2 linked regions of the Candidatus Finniella inopinata genome follow. The main gene of each other region encodes a partner of the protein of the gene in region 2 in a complex. Links are inferred from orthologs where the notes say so. Each region holds a gene or a part of one and is shown on either strand. Other genes may lie near its edges.

Region 1 (7,343 bases), 150 kb from region 2 along the record:
TGTGGTTGCAACCATCGGGGCTGTTTTAACAGTTATCGCCATATTGATTTATCGATAAAAACTAGACATCTTTCGAAACTCGCTCCGGTGAGGCAAGTGCAAGGATCATACGCAACGCAGAAGCGCAGTTTACATGACGGTACATGAGCATTCGAGTAGCGGAGTGACACAGCAATTGTCCAGTGGAGTAGAGTTTGGATAGATGTCTATTAAATTCCCGCGCCCATAAGTCGCCCCACCATCTTGGCCGTGTAATCGACCAAGGGGATAATCTTGCCATAATTCATTCTGGCAGGTCCAATCACACCAATCGCCCCAACAATTTCATGGCGCGAGTTATGATAAGGTGATACCACCATGGAACACCCAGACAATTTAAATAAATTATTATCAGAACCAATAAAAATTTGAACCCCATCCCCTTTGATAGAGGCGTCCAACAATTGGTGAAGCGCCTCCTTTGTGTCCAATACCTGAAACAGCTGACGGATTTGTTCTAAATCAGCCATTTCCGTGACGCCCTGTAACAAATGGGACTGGCCTTTTATGATTAGAGAACTTGCCTGGTCACCCCCCGCCCAAACTGCCAAACCAGCCTCTACCACTTTGGCTGCCAGGTCATTCAAATGCGCCTGGAAATGGTTCAGTTCTTCGTGAATGGTATTTTTGGCCTGGGACAACGTCCGCCCCGTCAATCGTGTGCTCAAATAATTTGTGGCTTCGGTAAGAATGGAGGGCGTAATCCCCTTAGGAACATCAATCAACCGATTCTCAACCACGCCATCTTCAGAAATAAGAACGACCAGAGCGCGGCCTGGCGTTAAGTGGACGAACTCTATGTGTTTCAAAGGCGCATCCGTCTTAGGCGCCATGACCAGGCCTGCGCATTGGGACAGCCCTGACAACAAGGAAGTGGCTTTCTCCAGAACCCTATCCACACTTTGACCCGAGTTTTCAGAAAGCTGATTGAGATAAAGGCGATCTTCCTCACTTAGGTCACCCACCTCTAACAAACCATGAACAAACAAACGCAACCCCTCGTCTGTTGGTAAACGTCCGGCCGAGGTGTGGGGTGCATACAAAAGCCCAGCCTCCTCCAAATCCGCCATAATGTTGCGAATGGTTGCTGGCGACAAAGGGGTCTGTAGACGCCTAGAGAGTGTGCGCGACCCGACAGGCTCCCCCGTCTCCACATAGGTGTCAACCAATTCGCGAAAGATTTCCAGCGATCGTCGGCTTAATTCGGCAATACTTAGTGACATAGGTTGATCATCTCCGCACGCCATTCCCGCGCTTTTCCCTGTCATTCCCGCGCAGGCGGGAATCCAGACAATCAATACAACTGGACCCCCGCCTTCGCGGGGGTGACAAGGGGAGTACTGGGGGTGACAAAGGGGGGCAACTGGGCTTGAGTCCTACCTTATAATATAATCTCATATAAATCTTTCCATTCGGGGTTTTGCTCTTCTATCAATTTCAACTTCCAAATGCGATTCCATTTTTTGATGCGCTTTTCTCGGCAAATAGCTTCACGAACATCATTAAATTGTTCAGCATATACAAGTTTGTCAGTACCATATTTCTTACTAAATCCTTCAATTAATTTTTGCTTATGTTCATAAATACGTCGCGCTAAATCGCTTGTTACCCCAACATAAAGGCAACCATTGCGTTTAGAACAGAGAATATAGACCCAACATACACTCATACAGTATGCAAAGACTCTTTTCCTTCATACTCGCAAAGATCGTTGATTAGACAACCGGCGCACAAAGGTTTACGGGCCACACATACATAACGACCATGCAAGACCAACCAATGGTGCGCATGCTGACGATAAGGTTTTGGGGTAACGGCATCCAAAGCCAGTTCCACTGCAAGCGGTGTCTTTCCAACCGCCAAGCCAGTTCGATTGCACACCCGAAAAATATGGGTGTCCACCGCCATTGTCTCTTGGCCAAAAACAACATTCAAAACCACATTGGCTGTCTTTCGCCCTACTCCCGGCAAAGATTCTAACGCCTTACGATCACTTGGCACCTCGCCTTTATAATCACGAACCAGAATTTCTGACAACGCCAATATATTCTTGGCTTTTGTGTTAAAAAAGTTAATCGTTTTGATGTGGTTTTTCAAACCCTCCAACCCCAGATCAAGCATTTGCCCAGGGGTTTGGACGTAAGCAAAAAGATCGGCCGTAGCCTTATTAACCCCCTTATCGGTTGCCTGGGCTGACAAAACCACAGCCACCAACAATGTATAGGGGTTTATGTAAACTAATTCTGTTTCAGGATGAGGGTTTTTCTCCTGAAACCTTGTAAAAATTTCTTTGATGGTTTGCTTTTTCAAAATTCGCTCTGAATTATCTGTATGCTCATATTCCCGCGTCCATCACGCACACTGCTGCTTCTCTAAATACGGCTTCAGGTAAAAACCAGTATAGCTGCCCTTAACTTTTGCCACATCCTCTGGGGTTCCGATAGCCACCACCTTACCGCCTTTGGCACCCCCTTCTGGGCCCATGTCAATAATCCAATCAGCGGTTTTGATAACCTCTAGGTTGTGCTCAATAACCACTACTGTATTCCCTTGATCAACAAGGGTGTGCAACACCTCCAACAATTTACGTACATCTTCGAAATGAAGGCCGGTTGTGGGCTCGTCCAGTATATAAAGGGTGCGTCCGGTCGCACGGCGTGACAATTCCTTGGCCAACTTCACCCGTTGGGCTTCGCCACCTGATAACGTCGTCGCCTGTTGTCCCACGTGAATGTATCCAAGGCCAACTTCCTGCAGGCTTTTCAGTTTGTCACGCACTTGGCTGTTGGCGTCAAAAAACTCAACCGCTTCGTCCACGGTCATATCCAAAACATCCGCAATTGTTTTCGTCCTATAGGTAATATCCAACGTTTCGCGATTGTAACGTTTGCCATGACACTGATCACATTGCACGTAAACATCCGGCAAAAAGTGCATTTCAATTTTGATCATGCCATCGCCCTGACATGACTCGCAGCGCCCCCCTTTCACGTTAAAGGAGAAACGCCCGGGCAAATAACCACGGACTTTTGATTCAGGCAGGCCCGCGAACCATTCACGAATCGGCGTGAAACAACCGATATAGGTGGCGGGGTTTGATCGCGGCGTGCGGCCAATGGGCGATTGATCAATATCAATGACTTTATCAATAAATTCGACCCCCAAAAGCTTTTTATGGGCCCCCGGTTGTTCGCGTCCAGCCCCAAAGAAACGAGCCAGCGCCTTGTAAAGCGTCTCGATTATCAAGGACGATTTGCCCCCACCCGATACACCCGTCACGCATGTAAATGTTCCTAAGGGAATCTTGACCGACACATCTTGCAAATTATTGGCTTTAGCACCGGTGATTTCCAAGATCCTGTCTTTTTGAACAGGGCGACGTTTGCAGGGAATAGGAATAAACTTTTCCCCCTTTAAATATTGGCCCGTCAAGCTTTTGGGGTTTAGAATAACCTCAGCCGCCGTCCCTTGGGCAATGATTTCCCCCCCATGGGCCCCTGCTGCTGGCCCCATATCAATCACATAATCGGCCATACGGATGGCATCTTCGTCATGTTCAACCACCACCACTGTATTGCCCAAGTCGCGCAAATGTTTCAGCGTTTCTAACAGTCGGTCGTTATCGCGTTGATGCAACCCAATCGACGGCTCGTCTAAAACATACAAAACCCCCGTCAATCCTGATCCTACTTGGGATGCCAGTCGAATCCGCTGACTCTCGCCGCCTGACAACGTCCCGGCTGATCGTGACAGACTGAGGTAATCAAGCCCCACATTCACCAAAAACTGCAACCGGCTTCGAACTTCTTTTAAAATCCGGGCGGCGATTTCCTGTTGCTTGGGCGTCAAAATAACTTTGTTGAACCAATCTAAACTGTCAGCAATCGATAAACTGCACACCTCGGCAATGTCGTGTTGATTAATTTTAACACAAAGGGCCTCTGGCTTCAGGCGTTTCCCTACACAAACGGCACAAGGGTGTTCGTTTTGAAACCGGCTTAAAATATCACGAGCCCAATCACTTTCCGTTTCATTCCAGCGACGCTTAAGATTCGGGATTACCCCCTCGAAAGGCTTTTTCGTCGTGTATTGACGCGTCCCATCGTGGAACGACAAAGGAATGATTTCGTCACCCGACCCATACAAAATAATCTGTTGGAATTCTGGCTGCAGTTCAGAAAATGGCAACGTTGACGACGCATCATAATAACGAACCAACGAATCAATCATGCTTTGATAATAATCGCGCGTTACAGCTTGACGTTTGTTACTGACCCATTCTTGACTCCAAGGAGCAATAGCCCCATCACGCAAACTTTTTTGGGGGTCAGGCACGACAAGGCCAGGGTCGAAAACAGTTTCAATGCCTAAGCCATCGCATGCCTGACAGGCCCCTTGAGGGCTGTTAAACGAAAATAATCGCGGCTCAATCTCGTCCAACGTAAATCCCGAAACAGGGCAGGCAAATTTTGCCGAAAAGGTGGTGACCTCGCCTGTTTCGACGTTTTCGATCCACACCAAATCATCGCTTAATTTAAGGGCTGTTTCCAGGGAATCCGCCAGTCGTGTGCGCCATTCGTCATGCTGTTCCGGGCCTGGCACCACCAAACGGTCCACCACAATGGCGATATCATGTTTAACTTTTTTGTTTAAAGGCGGCGCCTCATCCAGGTCATAAACTTGGCCGTCAATTTTAACCCGTTGGAATCCTTTTTTCTTAAATTCCATCAACTCCTTTTTGTATTCCCCTTTGCGTCCCCTGACCACGGGCGACAAAAGCAACAGTTTCGTCTTTACAGGAAATGTTAAAAGGCGATCGACCATCTGGCTGACCGTTTGTGCATCAATCGGTAAGCCTGTGGCGGGCGAATGAGGGACCCCAATTCGCGCATACAGCAATCGCAAATAATCGTACAGCTCCGTCACGGTCCCCACTGTTGAGCGGGGGTTTTTCGATGTGGTTTTCTGTTCAATTGAAATGGCCGGGCTTAATCCCTCGATGGAATCCACATCAGGTTTTTGCATCAATTGCAAAAATTGCCGCGCATAGGCCGACAGACTTTCTACGTAACGGCGTTGGCCTTCGGCATACAACGTATCAAAAGCCAGCGACGACTTGCCGGAACCGCTGAGGCCAGTTATCACCACCAGCTGGTCGCGAGGGATATCAACGCTGACATTTTTTAGGTTGTGTTCGCGGGCTCCACGAATGCTGATATATTGCAGGCTCATAAGGCTTTTCACGAAATTTTAGGGTTGATGTTGTTATAGCAGCCTTTGGCCCCGCTTAACAGTTTCTTAAACGAGGCCGTTTTGGTGAGAGGAGGATGCTGTTGGTTATTTGCCAGCTGCTTTGGACCAAAATCCTACACTGTTGCTCATGTTATGTTTGGTTGCTAGGTCGGAACCGGCTGCTTCTTGGAGATATGCGTATAAACTGTCTACATAATTCTGAAGTTTAAAAAAACGAAGGCAGGTAAGGAATCTGCTCATCCTTTGATAATTGTGCGTTTTAATAATCCAGTTTTCGTGCCAGTTTGTTCCTTTTACAGGCTGCCCTAGCGCCTTATCTTCTGCGGCAGAAAGAGAGGTGATTTTGAAGCCGTTAAGACTTTGTCCCCAAAAAGTCAGCTTTCTGGTAAGAGAAACAAACAACATTTCTTGTATCGCAGTTAATACCTGACCATGCTCAGTTAGTGTTTGCTCTGTCGTTTTCAGGGGGCGGGGCGCAATCCTATCGCCCAGCCCCACCGTGTGAATGGGAAACCACCATTGCACATAGTTGTGTTGAGTTTCCATCCATGCATTGGTGTTCTTCCATAATTCATCTAAATAATTACGAACAGCCGGCCTGCTGCCTTCAACATCAGGCATAACGCCCATCATGTATCCACTTAAAAGCACATCATTCAACCAATCAGCCTTAGCGCCCGCAGTGACTTCAGTAGCTTTAAATTGCCTTTCGGATACACATTGATCAGCTATTAACGTCAAGAACGATTGCCACCGTTGCGACTGAGTCGCTTTTGGATTCTGGGCTCTTTCCGGCATCGTAATGGTGGGGTGATAGGGATGTTCCAGATTGCCGCTGGCAGCCAAGCTCTGCAGCCTTATAATTTCAGCCTGATGAGCAGGGTTGGAAGTTTTATACGTTGCCGGGGTAAGCCCAGGTTGACTCAATACAACAGCCTGCGCCGCCCCTGCCAGAAAAACCTTTTCTTGCTCATTGGCAGGCTTATTGGAAAACCCAAAAGGCCCGCCGGTTTTCAGCAAGTAATCCAAAGCATGAGCAACTGCTCCATAGCCGCTGTAGCTTGTTAAAAACATTACATAATCCATCAATGGATTCGTTATGGCTTGGCTGGGTTGAAAAACTTTGTGACTTGTTAGCTCTGCCATAAAACCCTGGTAGTTTCTTGTTATTTGCCCATCCAGGTTCCGATCCTTTTCATCAAATTTTGGCACATACGCCAAAGCCGCAGTGGCAATCAGAAAAGGCACAAACAAGAAGCAAAAAAGAGACTTTTTCATAAAATAAATCCAGAAAGAATAATTACCATGCCAACTATATGGCAGCAAAAAGATGTTTTTCAATTTAAAAAACGAACTTTTAACAGTTTCTTAACATATTCCCCCTAGTTCTTTTGATGAAAAGACACATGCCAGATACACATAAAGGGGACAAATGATGAGAATATTTTACGTGATAACATTTTCCACCTTATTAATGACCAACTTAGCGTCGTCCTTAACCGCGACGGAAGATGACTTCTCATTCAAACAAGCGCGTGCGAGAAAAATTGAGATGGACCAAAGCAAGGAAAAAGTTTGCGTTGGCTTCAAAAAAGCCAAACTTAACCGCAATCCAATCGATTATGAGTTTTTAAATTTTTCAAATTACCACGTTAATTGGCAACGTTTCTTCAAAGTTCAAAACAGGCGATAACTAAAACTGTTTTCAACGTATTAAAGGGGTAAGGGGTGTGTTAGAGTCAGTCAAATTTCTTTAACTCAAGTCTTTCTATGCCTGACAATGATTTAGAGATCGAAATTTCCGGTCTTATAAATAAAACCCCAAATATGTTGACCAACGAACAAATCGCCCAGATTTTGGCCTTAGAAGGTGGCAGAAGAATTGCCATGAAACATATTTTAAGAAAATTAAAGAGAAGCCGGCGCCCTAAAAGTATTGTTCATCGCGAAATTATCCCGTTTCTGAAATTGGCCCAGGCAAAAGCCCAAGGAAAGGAAAAAGGAAAAACCAAAGGCAATGAAAATGGAAAAGAAAGGGCGACGCCTTTTCG
Region 2 (7,872 bases):
GATCCACCAGGCTGATTGTCCGATTTCCGCTTGCGTCAACCGGAGAAGTGTTACTAGAACTGCCAGTCCACATATTTATCACCGCGAAACCATACTGGCGGGCAATCAATAACGTGTTCGTGTCAAGAACCAAGATGTACTCGTGCGGGGCGTTTTTTGCATCCATAGCTGTTCTGAAGGCCAGAGCATTTTGAATAATACCGGCAAAGTCACCTGTCGCAACCGTTCCATCAGGGCTTAAGTAACCATTTTCATCCTCAAACCGTAAAATAAGGGGTGATCCATCACGTTTAGTCAACAGGTATGCAATGGATAGTTGCGAATTGATAACGAATGCAGGGCTTGTTCTCTGGGCAGCGCAAATTACACAGTTGCTCGCATTAAGTGCATTTGGGAAATGTGCCTGCATGGATGGGTCGGCAACCGTAGAACCATGATTACTGTCTTCATAAAATGTAAATCTTTTGTTGGCTATGTTCGGGTACATATCGTGAACGACAGAGAACGGTACGGCTGATTGCGAGTTACCAAGAGCCGCGGGCATCAAAAGATTGCTAACACTGCCGTAACCCGGATTAGCAAGGCATGAACCTGCCAGCTGCCCTGTATGATAAAATCCACCAGAGGCATTATGGGAATAAAGGGAGAGACCTGTGGGCTGTAGGACCAGAAATATTCACCATATCCACAATTAAAGGAAAACCCTGGCAAAGTCACAGACGTGCTGCTGCCTTGTGGTGTGTATGTATATGCCGTGTTGGCTTGAGTGAAAATAGATTTCCAAATTGCTGCCGACTGCTGATTCGCAATATATTGGGCATCTTGACCCGATAGTGCAATGATGGATGCAGCACTGATAATAGGCAAATCATCCACGCGAACGCCTGCAACACCCAAATCATAAAGAAGCCTTAGGTAGCCAACAGCCATTTTTTGTACCAATGGATTGCTTAAATCCAATTTAGGACCGAATTGCCAGCTATTTTTGTTCAAATCATCTTGCGTAAAAAAACCGGCTGGGAAATATCTGTTTTTATCTTGAGTAGCACCTTCAGGAAATGAATTGTCAATTTTCATAGGATGCAATTTAGCAGGAACAACTTGACTGTTGTCAGGCAGCGGAAGGGGCGTTTCTACCATAGCAAAATTAGCTTGGTCAAATACAACATCTGCAATCACACCAATATTGGTTTTCGGAGTAGGGTTGAGGTTACTCTGTTTTATGCCAAATGGTGGATTCCCTGCCGCCGTCAAGATAAAATTGGTCAGATCTGAAAGCCCCCCATATAGAGGGCTTTGAAGCATATATCCAACAGTAATTGTTTGACTACTTTTCGCCGTATCCGGAATAGCAACCCCATAGCGTTGAAGGTCAGTAACTGTTGATTTACCCATTGCCGTTAAAGCAGTATTGACCGCGGTTAAGTAATATGCATACGGTGCTGTCGTTTGATCTGAATAGTTTGGGTCATAAAGAACCATGACATAAGGTTGATAAGCTGCGCTCCAAATATTGGAATTGCTTGGAATGTATTGCATGGGGGAAATTTGAATGTGCGTATATCCCCTGGCGCCGGCACGGTTGATAGCTTGTGTAGGATTGACAGCTGTAGAAGGAGCATAGACATAATTCAAGATAGGGCTCATGTCTGCCGTATTAAAATTTGGGTATATAGTACTGAATACTGGGTCACATTGAAAAGTTGGTGGCCGTGTAATCGTCGTTAACGACACATCAAATGCATGCAAGATGGCCCGCGGCCGTGTAACACTGCTGTTAAACAAAAATGATGGTCCACTCACCGATGTGGCTTGTGAAGTTCCTGCATAGGCGCAAGTGACAGACGTTGACATAAGCAACATCAAACGCATAATTTTATTAAAAACCATTTCAAAGCCAATTTAATAATTTTGTGTATACTTAAGTGTAAATAGAGATTATTAATATATGTTTAATGAAACGTATCGAATACATTCCAATTGTATTCCGACGATATCTCTTTTCCCTTAACGCTGTATTGTTACCCCCGCGGAGGCAGGGGTCCAGTTTCATTGATTGTTTGGATTCCCGCCTGCGCGGGAATGACAGGAGGGACTGTGGGAATGACAAGGGTGATTGATGGAATTGATATCCATAGTGTTGAAACGAGGGGTTCTTAAGAAAAATGCCGCCCTAAACCAGCGCTGCTATGGCCTTCACAATTTCGGTCGTCCCCCTCAGGCGCAGTTGTTCCGATGGCCATTCGCGAATAAAAACCAACTTTTGGTCAGGGCGAATTTTGGTCGCGCCAGCCTGATGCACAACGGGCGATTGAAGGTATACAAGCAAGGCCTTGGGGTTGGAAAATGTCCCATCCCTGAAGCCAATCACCAACCCCTTGGGGCCTGCATCGATTTTTTCAATATGGGCTTGGCGACATAAACTTTTCAGTTCAATCACAGCCAGCAGGTTTTTAACCTCCCGCGGCAGGGCACCAAAACGATCCACCAGTTCGGCGGCAAATTCATTAATTTGTGCACGTTCTTGTAAATGGGCCAACCGGCGATATAATTCCAACCGCAGGCCCAAATCTTTGACATAGGTTTCTGGAATCAAAATTGCCATGCTTAGGTTAATTTGCGGAGTCCAAGTCTCTTCAAAAGCATCGGCCTGGTTGGCCTGCTCGGCCCTTGCCATGATGATCGCCTCTTGCAGCAGGTTCTGATACAGCTCGACGCCCACTTCGCGAATATGACCCGATTGTTCTTCACCCACAATATTGCCGGCGCCACGAATATCCATGTCATGGCTTGCCAATCGAAACCCAGCGCCCAGGCTGTCAAGGCTTTGCATCACGGTCAACCGTTTTTGCGCGGTATCAGAAATCGGCTTATCCGCGGGCAGCGTTAAATACGCGTACCCCTGAACCTTTGCACGCCCGACCCGACCCCTTAATTGATACAGTTGCGACAATCCAAACAGGTCAGCCCGATGAATAATCAGGGTGTTGGCGGTGGGGATATCGATGCCCGATTCCACAATATTCGTTGATAATAAAACATGAAACGCGCGGTCATAAAAGGCGGTCATCACGTCCTCCAGCTGGGCAGCTGGCATTTGTCCGTGGGCAATGGCAATTTTAACCTCTGGCACCAAAACGCCCAGCTGTTCCTGCAAAGTTGCCAAATCCTCTAACCGGGGTGATACATAAAAAATCTGTCCGCCCCGATGATATTCCCGCAAAATCGCCTCTTTAATGACAACGCTGTCATAGGGCATCACGAACGTGCGCACAGCCAACCGATCAATAGGCGGCGTTGTGATCAGGCTAAGCTCTCTAACGCCACTAAGGGCTAATTGCAGAGTGCGGGGGATGGGTGTGGCGGTCAGGGTCAGAACATGCACATCGGTTTTAAGGGTTTTCAGCTTTTCCTTTTGCTTCACGCCAAAGTGCTGCTCCTCATCAACGATCAGTAAGCCTAAATCGTGAAAGCGAACGTCATTGGCCAAAATCGCCTGGGTAGCAATGATAATATTAACGTGACCGGCCTCTAAGTCCTTCTTGATCTCGCCAGCCTCTTTGGTCTTAACCAGGCGTGAAAGTTGCTGCACCCGATAGGGAAGCCCATGGAACCGTTGACGAAACGTTTGATAATGCTGACGCGCTAAAAGGGTGGTGGGCACGATCAGGGCAACCTGCTTGCCATTCGCCACCGCCATATAGGCGGCCCGCAACGCAACCTCGGTCTTGCCAAAACCAACATCCCCGCACACCAGGCGATCCATAGGTTTACCAAGCGTCAGATCATTCAGGGTCTCTTCAATAACGCGTTGCTGATCTTCCGTTTCGGCATAAGGGAACCGAGCACAGAATTGGTCATATTCATTAGAAATCTTATCCAAGACAACGCCCTGGTGCAAAGCCCGTTCTGCCGCCAGGCGAATCAGATAATCTGCAATCACCCGAATGCGTTTCTTAACCTTCGACTTTCGATTTTGCCAAGCGGCCGAGCCTAGGCGATCAAGGGATGCCAGGCTGTTCTCATCGCCATAACGACTAATCAACTCAAGGTTTTCAACGGGCAGGAAAAGCTTATCGCCCCCCTCATATTCCAAGCAAAGGCAGTCATGGGCTTTTTGATTGACGGTCAGAGTTTCCAACCGCAAATAGCGACCAATCCCATGGTCATTGTGAACAATTAAATCACCAACGGCTAACTGGCTGGCGTCTTGAAAAACAGAACTCTTTTTGCGTTTGGGCGATTTGCGCACCATACGGTCGCCCAAAATATCTTGTTCGGTCAAAACCAACTGATCAGGCGTCATAAATCCCTGTTCAAAGGGGGCGGTCAGACTGTAAACAACCCCGCGATCGGCGCCGTCTGCGGGCCAATTTTGTACCGCTAAAATACGTTTCAACCCTTGGGCCCGAAGCAGACTTTCCAGGCGCTGGCGTGAGCCATCCGTATGGCTGGTGATCACAACCAGCCGGCCTTGTTGTTGATGCGTTTGAATCGTTTGACAGACTTGGTCGAATACTTTTTCAGGCTGCGATTGACGAATGGCCGTAAAATCAGGCGGCAAGCGCCCCCCTTGGTCTTGGCTGTTTTCAGCAACAAAAGGGCTTAAACTTACAACCTCAACGGTTCGCTGAAAATCTTCCCATTCTGTTTTTGTCCAATACAACTGCTCAGGGGGCAGGGGGCGATAAGTCCCCTCGCGACCAATGGGATTCGCCCGCGCCTGATAATACTCATGGATAGATTGTTGATGGCTGATCAGCGCTTGATCGGCAGCATCTTCCTTAATCATTAAAGCATTGGGGAAATAATCTAATAACGTCTCACACCCGTCGTAAAACAAGGGCAGCCAATGCTCCATACCCGCATAAGATCTGCCAGCAGAGATGGATTCATACAAAGCGTCCGATTCAATGCCCACTTTGCTGGCCCCAAACAATTGACGATACTTCTGACGGAACTGTTGAATGGTCTCGAGGGTTAAGGTGACTTCATGGATGGGTTTCAATTCAACCCGTTCACAAACCGCAATCGTTTTTTGAGTAATAGGATCAAAGCTTTTTAGGGCATCCAAAACATCATCAAAGAAATCAAGCCGCAGCGGATTTTCACAGGTTGTTGGAAATATATCAACGATGCTGCCCCTGACAGCATAGTCGCCCGGTTCATAAACCGTCTCGCAACGGCGAAATCCTTTATGAGTCAGGTAACTTAACAAGGCCTCCCGGGCAATTTTCTGGCCGATCTGCAAGTCAAGCGATTCGCCAATCAATGACAATCGTGGTGGTAGATGCTGGGCCAAGGCCGCCACAGACGTGATCACACAGAAACGCTGGGGTTGATGAATAAGGGTTGTTAACGTTTCCAGGCGTTGGGTTACAATGTCTTGACTGGGGGATACCCGATCATAGGGCAGGCAATCCCAGGCCGGGAAGTTAAGGCATTGGATATGGGGCGCTATCCGATTCAATTGTTCTTGAAGAGCCCCCACATGCTCCTCCGTCGATGTGACCACCAACAAAGGTTGGGCATGATCCTGCCACAACTTTTCAATGACAAAAGGTTGATAGCTTGTGGGAACACCCCCTAAATACACAGATCCAGCCATCACATCCTAATACACATAATCTAAATACCTGCCACTTTTATCTCTTTTTGAGCGTTGTCAGGGCATTATACGTACCCATAGAGCCGATATAAACCAGAAACTTTCCGTATAGCTAAATCAGTTGGGATAGAAATGTTTTAGCAGGAACAATTAATGAATTGTCCGAACTTGTGGGGGCAAAGCAATCTGCATCAATATATTCCGCCTCAACGGCCACCTGAAATATGTGTTCAGCATTAAGTTACTTTTGAAAGTGCATAAGGTTTTTTGATAAAGGTTCCTCAGGATTTGATTTGACTGAAATGATCATTCAGAATTGTTTGGTATATTCTATCCATGTTTTTTGGCGCCTCATATTTGTCCTAAGGATAGCATATCCGGCAAAATTTATAAGACCAATCCGAAATAAGCTTCGGATTGGTCGGCTTTACCGCCCAAACAACCAAACGGCAAATTGGTAATACAACGGAATCCCAAAGGCCAGGTTAAAGGGGAAAGTCAGCGCAATGGCCGAGGTTAGGTAATAAACCGGGTTAGCATCGGGAATCGACACCCGAACAGCAGCTGGCGCTGCTATATAAGACGCGCTGGCCGACATGGCGCCCAATATGGTGGCTCCGCCCAACGATAAACCGGCAAGGTAACCGCCATAAACACCAAGGGCACCGTTCAGAATGGGAATTAAAAAGGCGTATACGAATAAGAAACCCTTAACTTGTTTTAGGTCATTTAGGCGCTCGCCCGCCACCAACCCCATGTCTAACATGAACAACACCAACACCCCTTGAAAGGGCGCAATAAAGAAGGGGGAGATTTTTTCTAAGCCCGGCTTGCCAGAGATAAAACCAATGAGCAATCCCCCTAACAACAACAAAATACTTTTGCTGAAAAGGATACCTTCCAACCGTTGCCAAAGGCTTGATTCTTGTTTAACACCGGGTCGGTGTTCTGCCAACAGTAAGGCGATAATAATCCCAGGAATTTCCAAAATGGCCACCAGGGCGGCCATAAACCCTTCGCCAGGTGTGCCTAAGGTCTCCACAAAAACTTCACACGCCATAAACGTGACCACCGAAACCGACCCATAATGGGCCGCCAGGGCCGCCGAATCAGCCTGGGAAAAACGCCCAATGAAATGCGCAATAACATAGGCAATAACGGGTAACACCATCCCCAACAACAAGGTCATAGCCGCTGGCACGCCAATGATATTAAAAGACGTTTGGGAAAGATACGCCCCGCCCTTTAAGCCCAATGCCAACAGCAAATACATCGACAGGCTGGCGTACAGCCCCTCTGGCAATTGCAGGTCGCTTTTGGCCCAAACAGCCATAACGCCCAAGAAAAAGGCCAGAACCATAGGGGATAATAGGTTGAGTTGTAAAAGCTCGAAGGAAATCATAACTGGGAACCCTTAAGCTAGATTTGAGCCCATGCTCAAGAATTTTTCTCGGCGATGACTAAGGATTTTGTGACTGTCCAGATGGGAAAGATTTTGAAACGCCTGGTGAATAGCCTCTTTGACAGACTGAATCGCAACATCGACAAGCCGATGCGCCCCGCCCACAGGTTCAGGAATGATTTTATCAATAACCCCAAACTGCAAAAGGTCTTGCGCTGTCAATTTTTGCGCCTCAGCCGCCTCCGAAGCCTTACTGGCGCTTCGCCATAAAATAGAGGCACATCCTTCCGGCGAGATAACAGAATAAACCGAATGCTCCAGCATCAGAACCGCATTGGCCGCTGCAATCGCAATCGCCCCCCCGGATCCCCCTTCGCCAATCACCACACTGACCAAAGGAACTTTCACCTTGAGACAAGCTTCGATACACCGGGCAATGGCTTCCGCCTGGCCGCGCTCTTCGGCATCAATGCCTGGATAAGCACCTGCCGTATCGACAAATGTTAAGATGGGAATGCCAAAACGATCCGCCAATTCCATCAAACGAATGGCCTTGCGATATCCCTCTGGCTTAGCCATACCAAAATTATGTTTAACGCGGCTTTCAGTGTCGTTGCCTTTTTGTTGGCCGATGACAAGCGTGACTTTACCCATGAAATAGCCCAACCCGCCGATGATGGCATTGTCTTCACCGAATAAGCGATCCCCCGCCAGCGGAATAAAGTCTTGAATAAGGGTGTTTAGATAATCAAAAAACTTAGGCCGGTCAGGGTGGCGCGCCACTTGAACTTTTTGCCAGGGTGTCAAATTTTTGTATGTCTTACGCAACATGGCATTGGCTGAGACCTGAAGACTTGAAACT

Evidence for each region.
Region 1: the proteins of mfd (region 2) and uvrA are in contact, whole or in part, in a crystal structure (PDB 4DFC), measured with the Escherichia coli proteins. The link is inferred for Candidatus Finniella inopinata from one-to-one orthologs.

The regions. Positions count from the first base shown.
Region 1 is NZ_SCFB01000004.1:144,882-152,224, forward strand. The notes cover bases 2,192-5,628. They hold uvrA (excinuclease ABC subunit UvrA), read right to left. Parts: upstream 5,272-5,628; coding sequence 2,392-5,271; downstream 2,192-2,391. Other genes in these bases: nth (endonuclease III), read right to left, coding at 2,192-2,349; EQU50_RS02545 (opioid growth factor receptor-related protein), read right to left, coding at 5,377-5,628. In the rest of the region: EQU50_RS02520 (SemiSWEET family sugar transporter), read left to right, coding at 1-58; heat-inducible transcriptional repressor HrcA, read right to left, coding at 210-1,307; EQU50_RS02530 (GIY-YIG nuclease family protein), read right to left, coding at 1,421-1,708; more of nth, read right to left, coding at 1,705-2,191; more of EQU50_RS02545, read right to left, coding at 5,629-6,570; EQU50_RS02550 (hypothetical protein), read left to right, coding at 6,725-6,985; rnr (ribonuclease R), read left to right, coding at 7,063-7,343. UniProt on the Escherichia coli protein: The UvrABC repair system catalyzes the recognition and processing of DNA lesions. UvrA is an ATPase and a DNA-binding protein. A damage recognition complex composed of 2 UvrA and 2 UvrB subunits scans DNA for abnormalities.
Region 2 is NZ_SCFB01000004.1:290,537-298,408, reverse strand. What follows is about bases 1,974-5,939. They hold mfd (transcription-repair coupling factor), read right to left. Parts: upstream 5,609-5,939; coding sequence 2,174-5,608; downstream 1,974-2,173. Outside these bases: EQU50_RS03240 (hypothetical protein), read right to left, coding at 1-544; EQU50_RS03235 (alpha-amylase family protein), read right to left, coding at 544-1,890; EQU50_RS03225 (sodium-dependent bicarbonate transport family permease), read right to left, coding at 6,036-7,010; EQU50_RS03220 (acetyl-CoA carboxylase carboxyltransferase subunit alpha), read right to left, coding at 7,023-7,872. UniProt on the Escherichia coli protein: Couples transcription and DNA repair by recognizing RNA polymerase (RNAP) stalled at DNA lesions. Mediates ATP-dependent release of RNAP and its truncated transcript from the DNA, and recruitment of nucleotide excision repair machinery to the damaged site.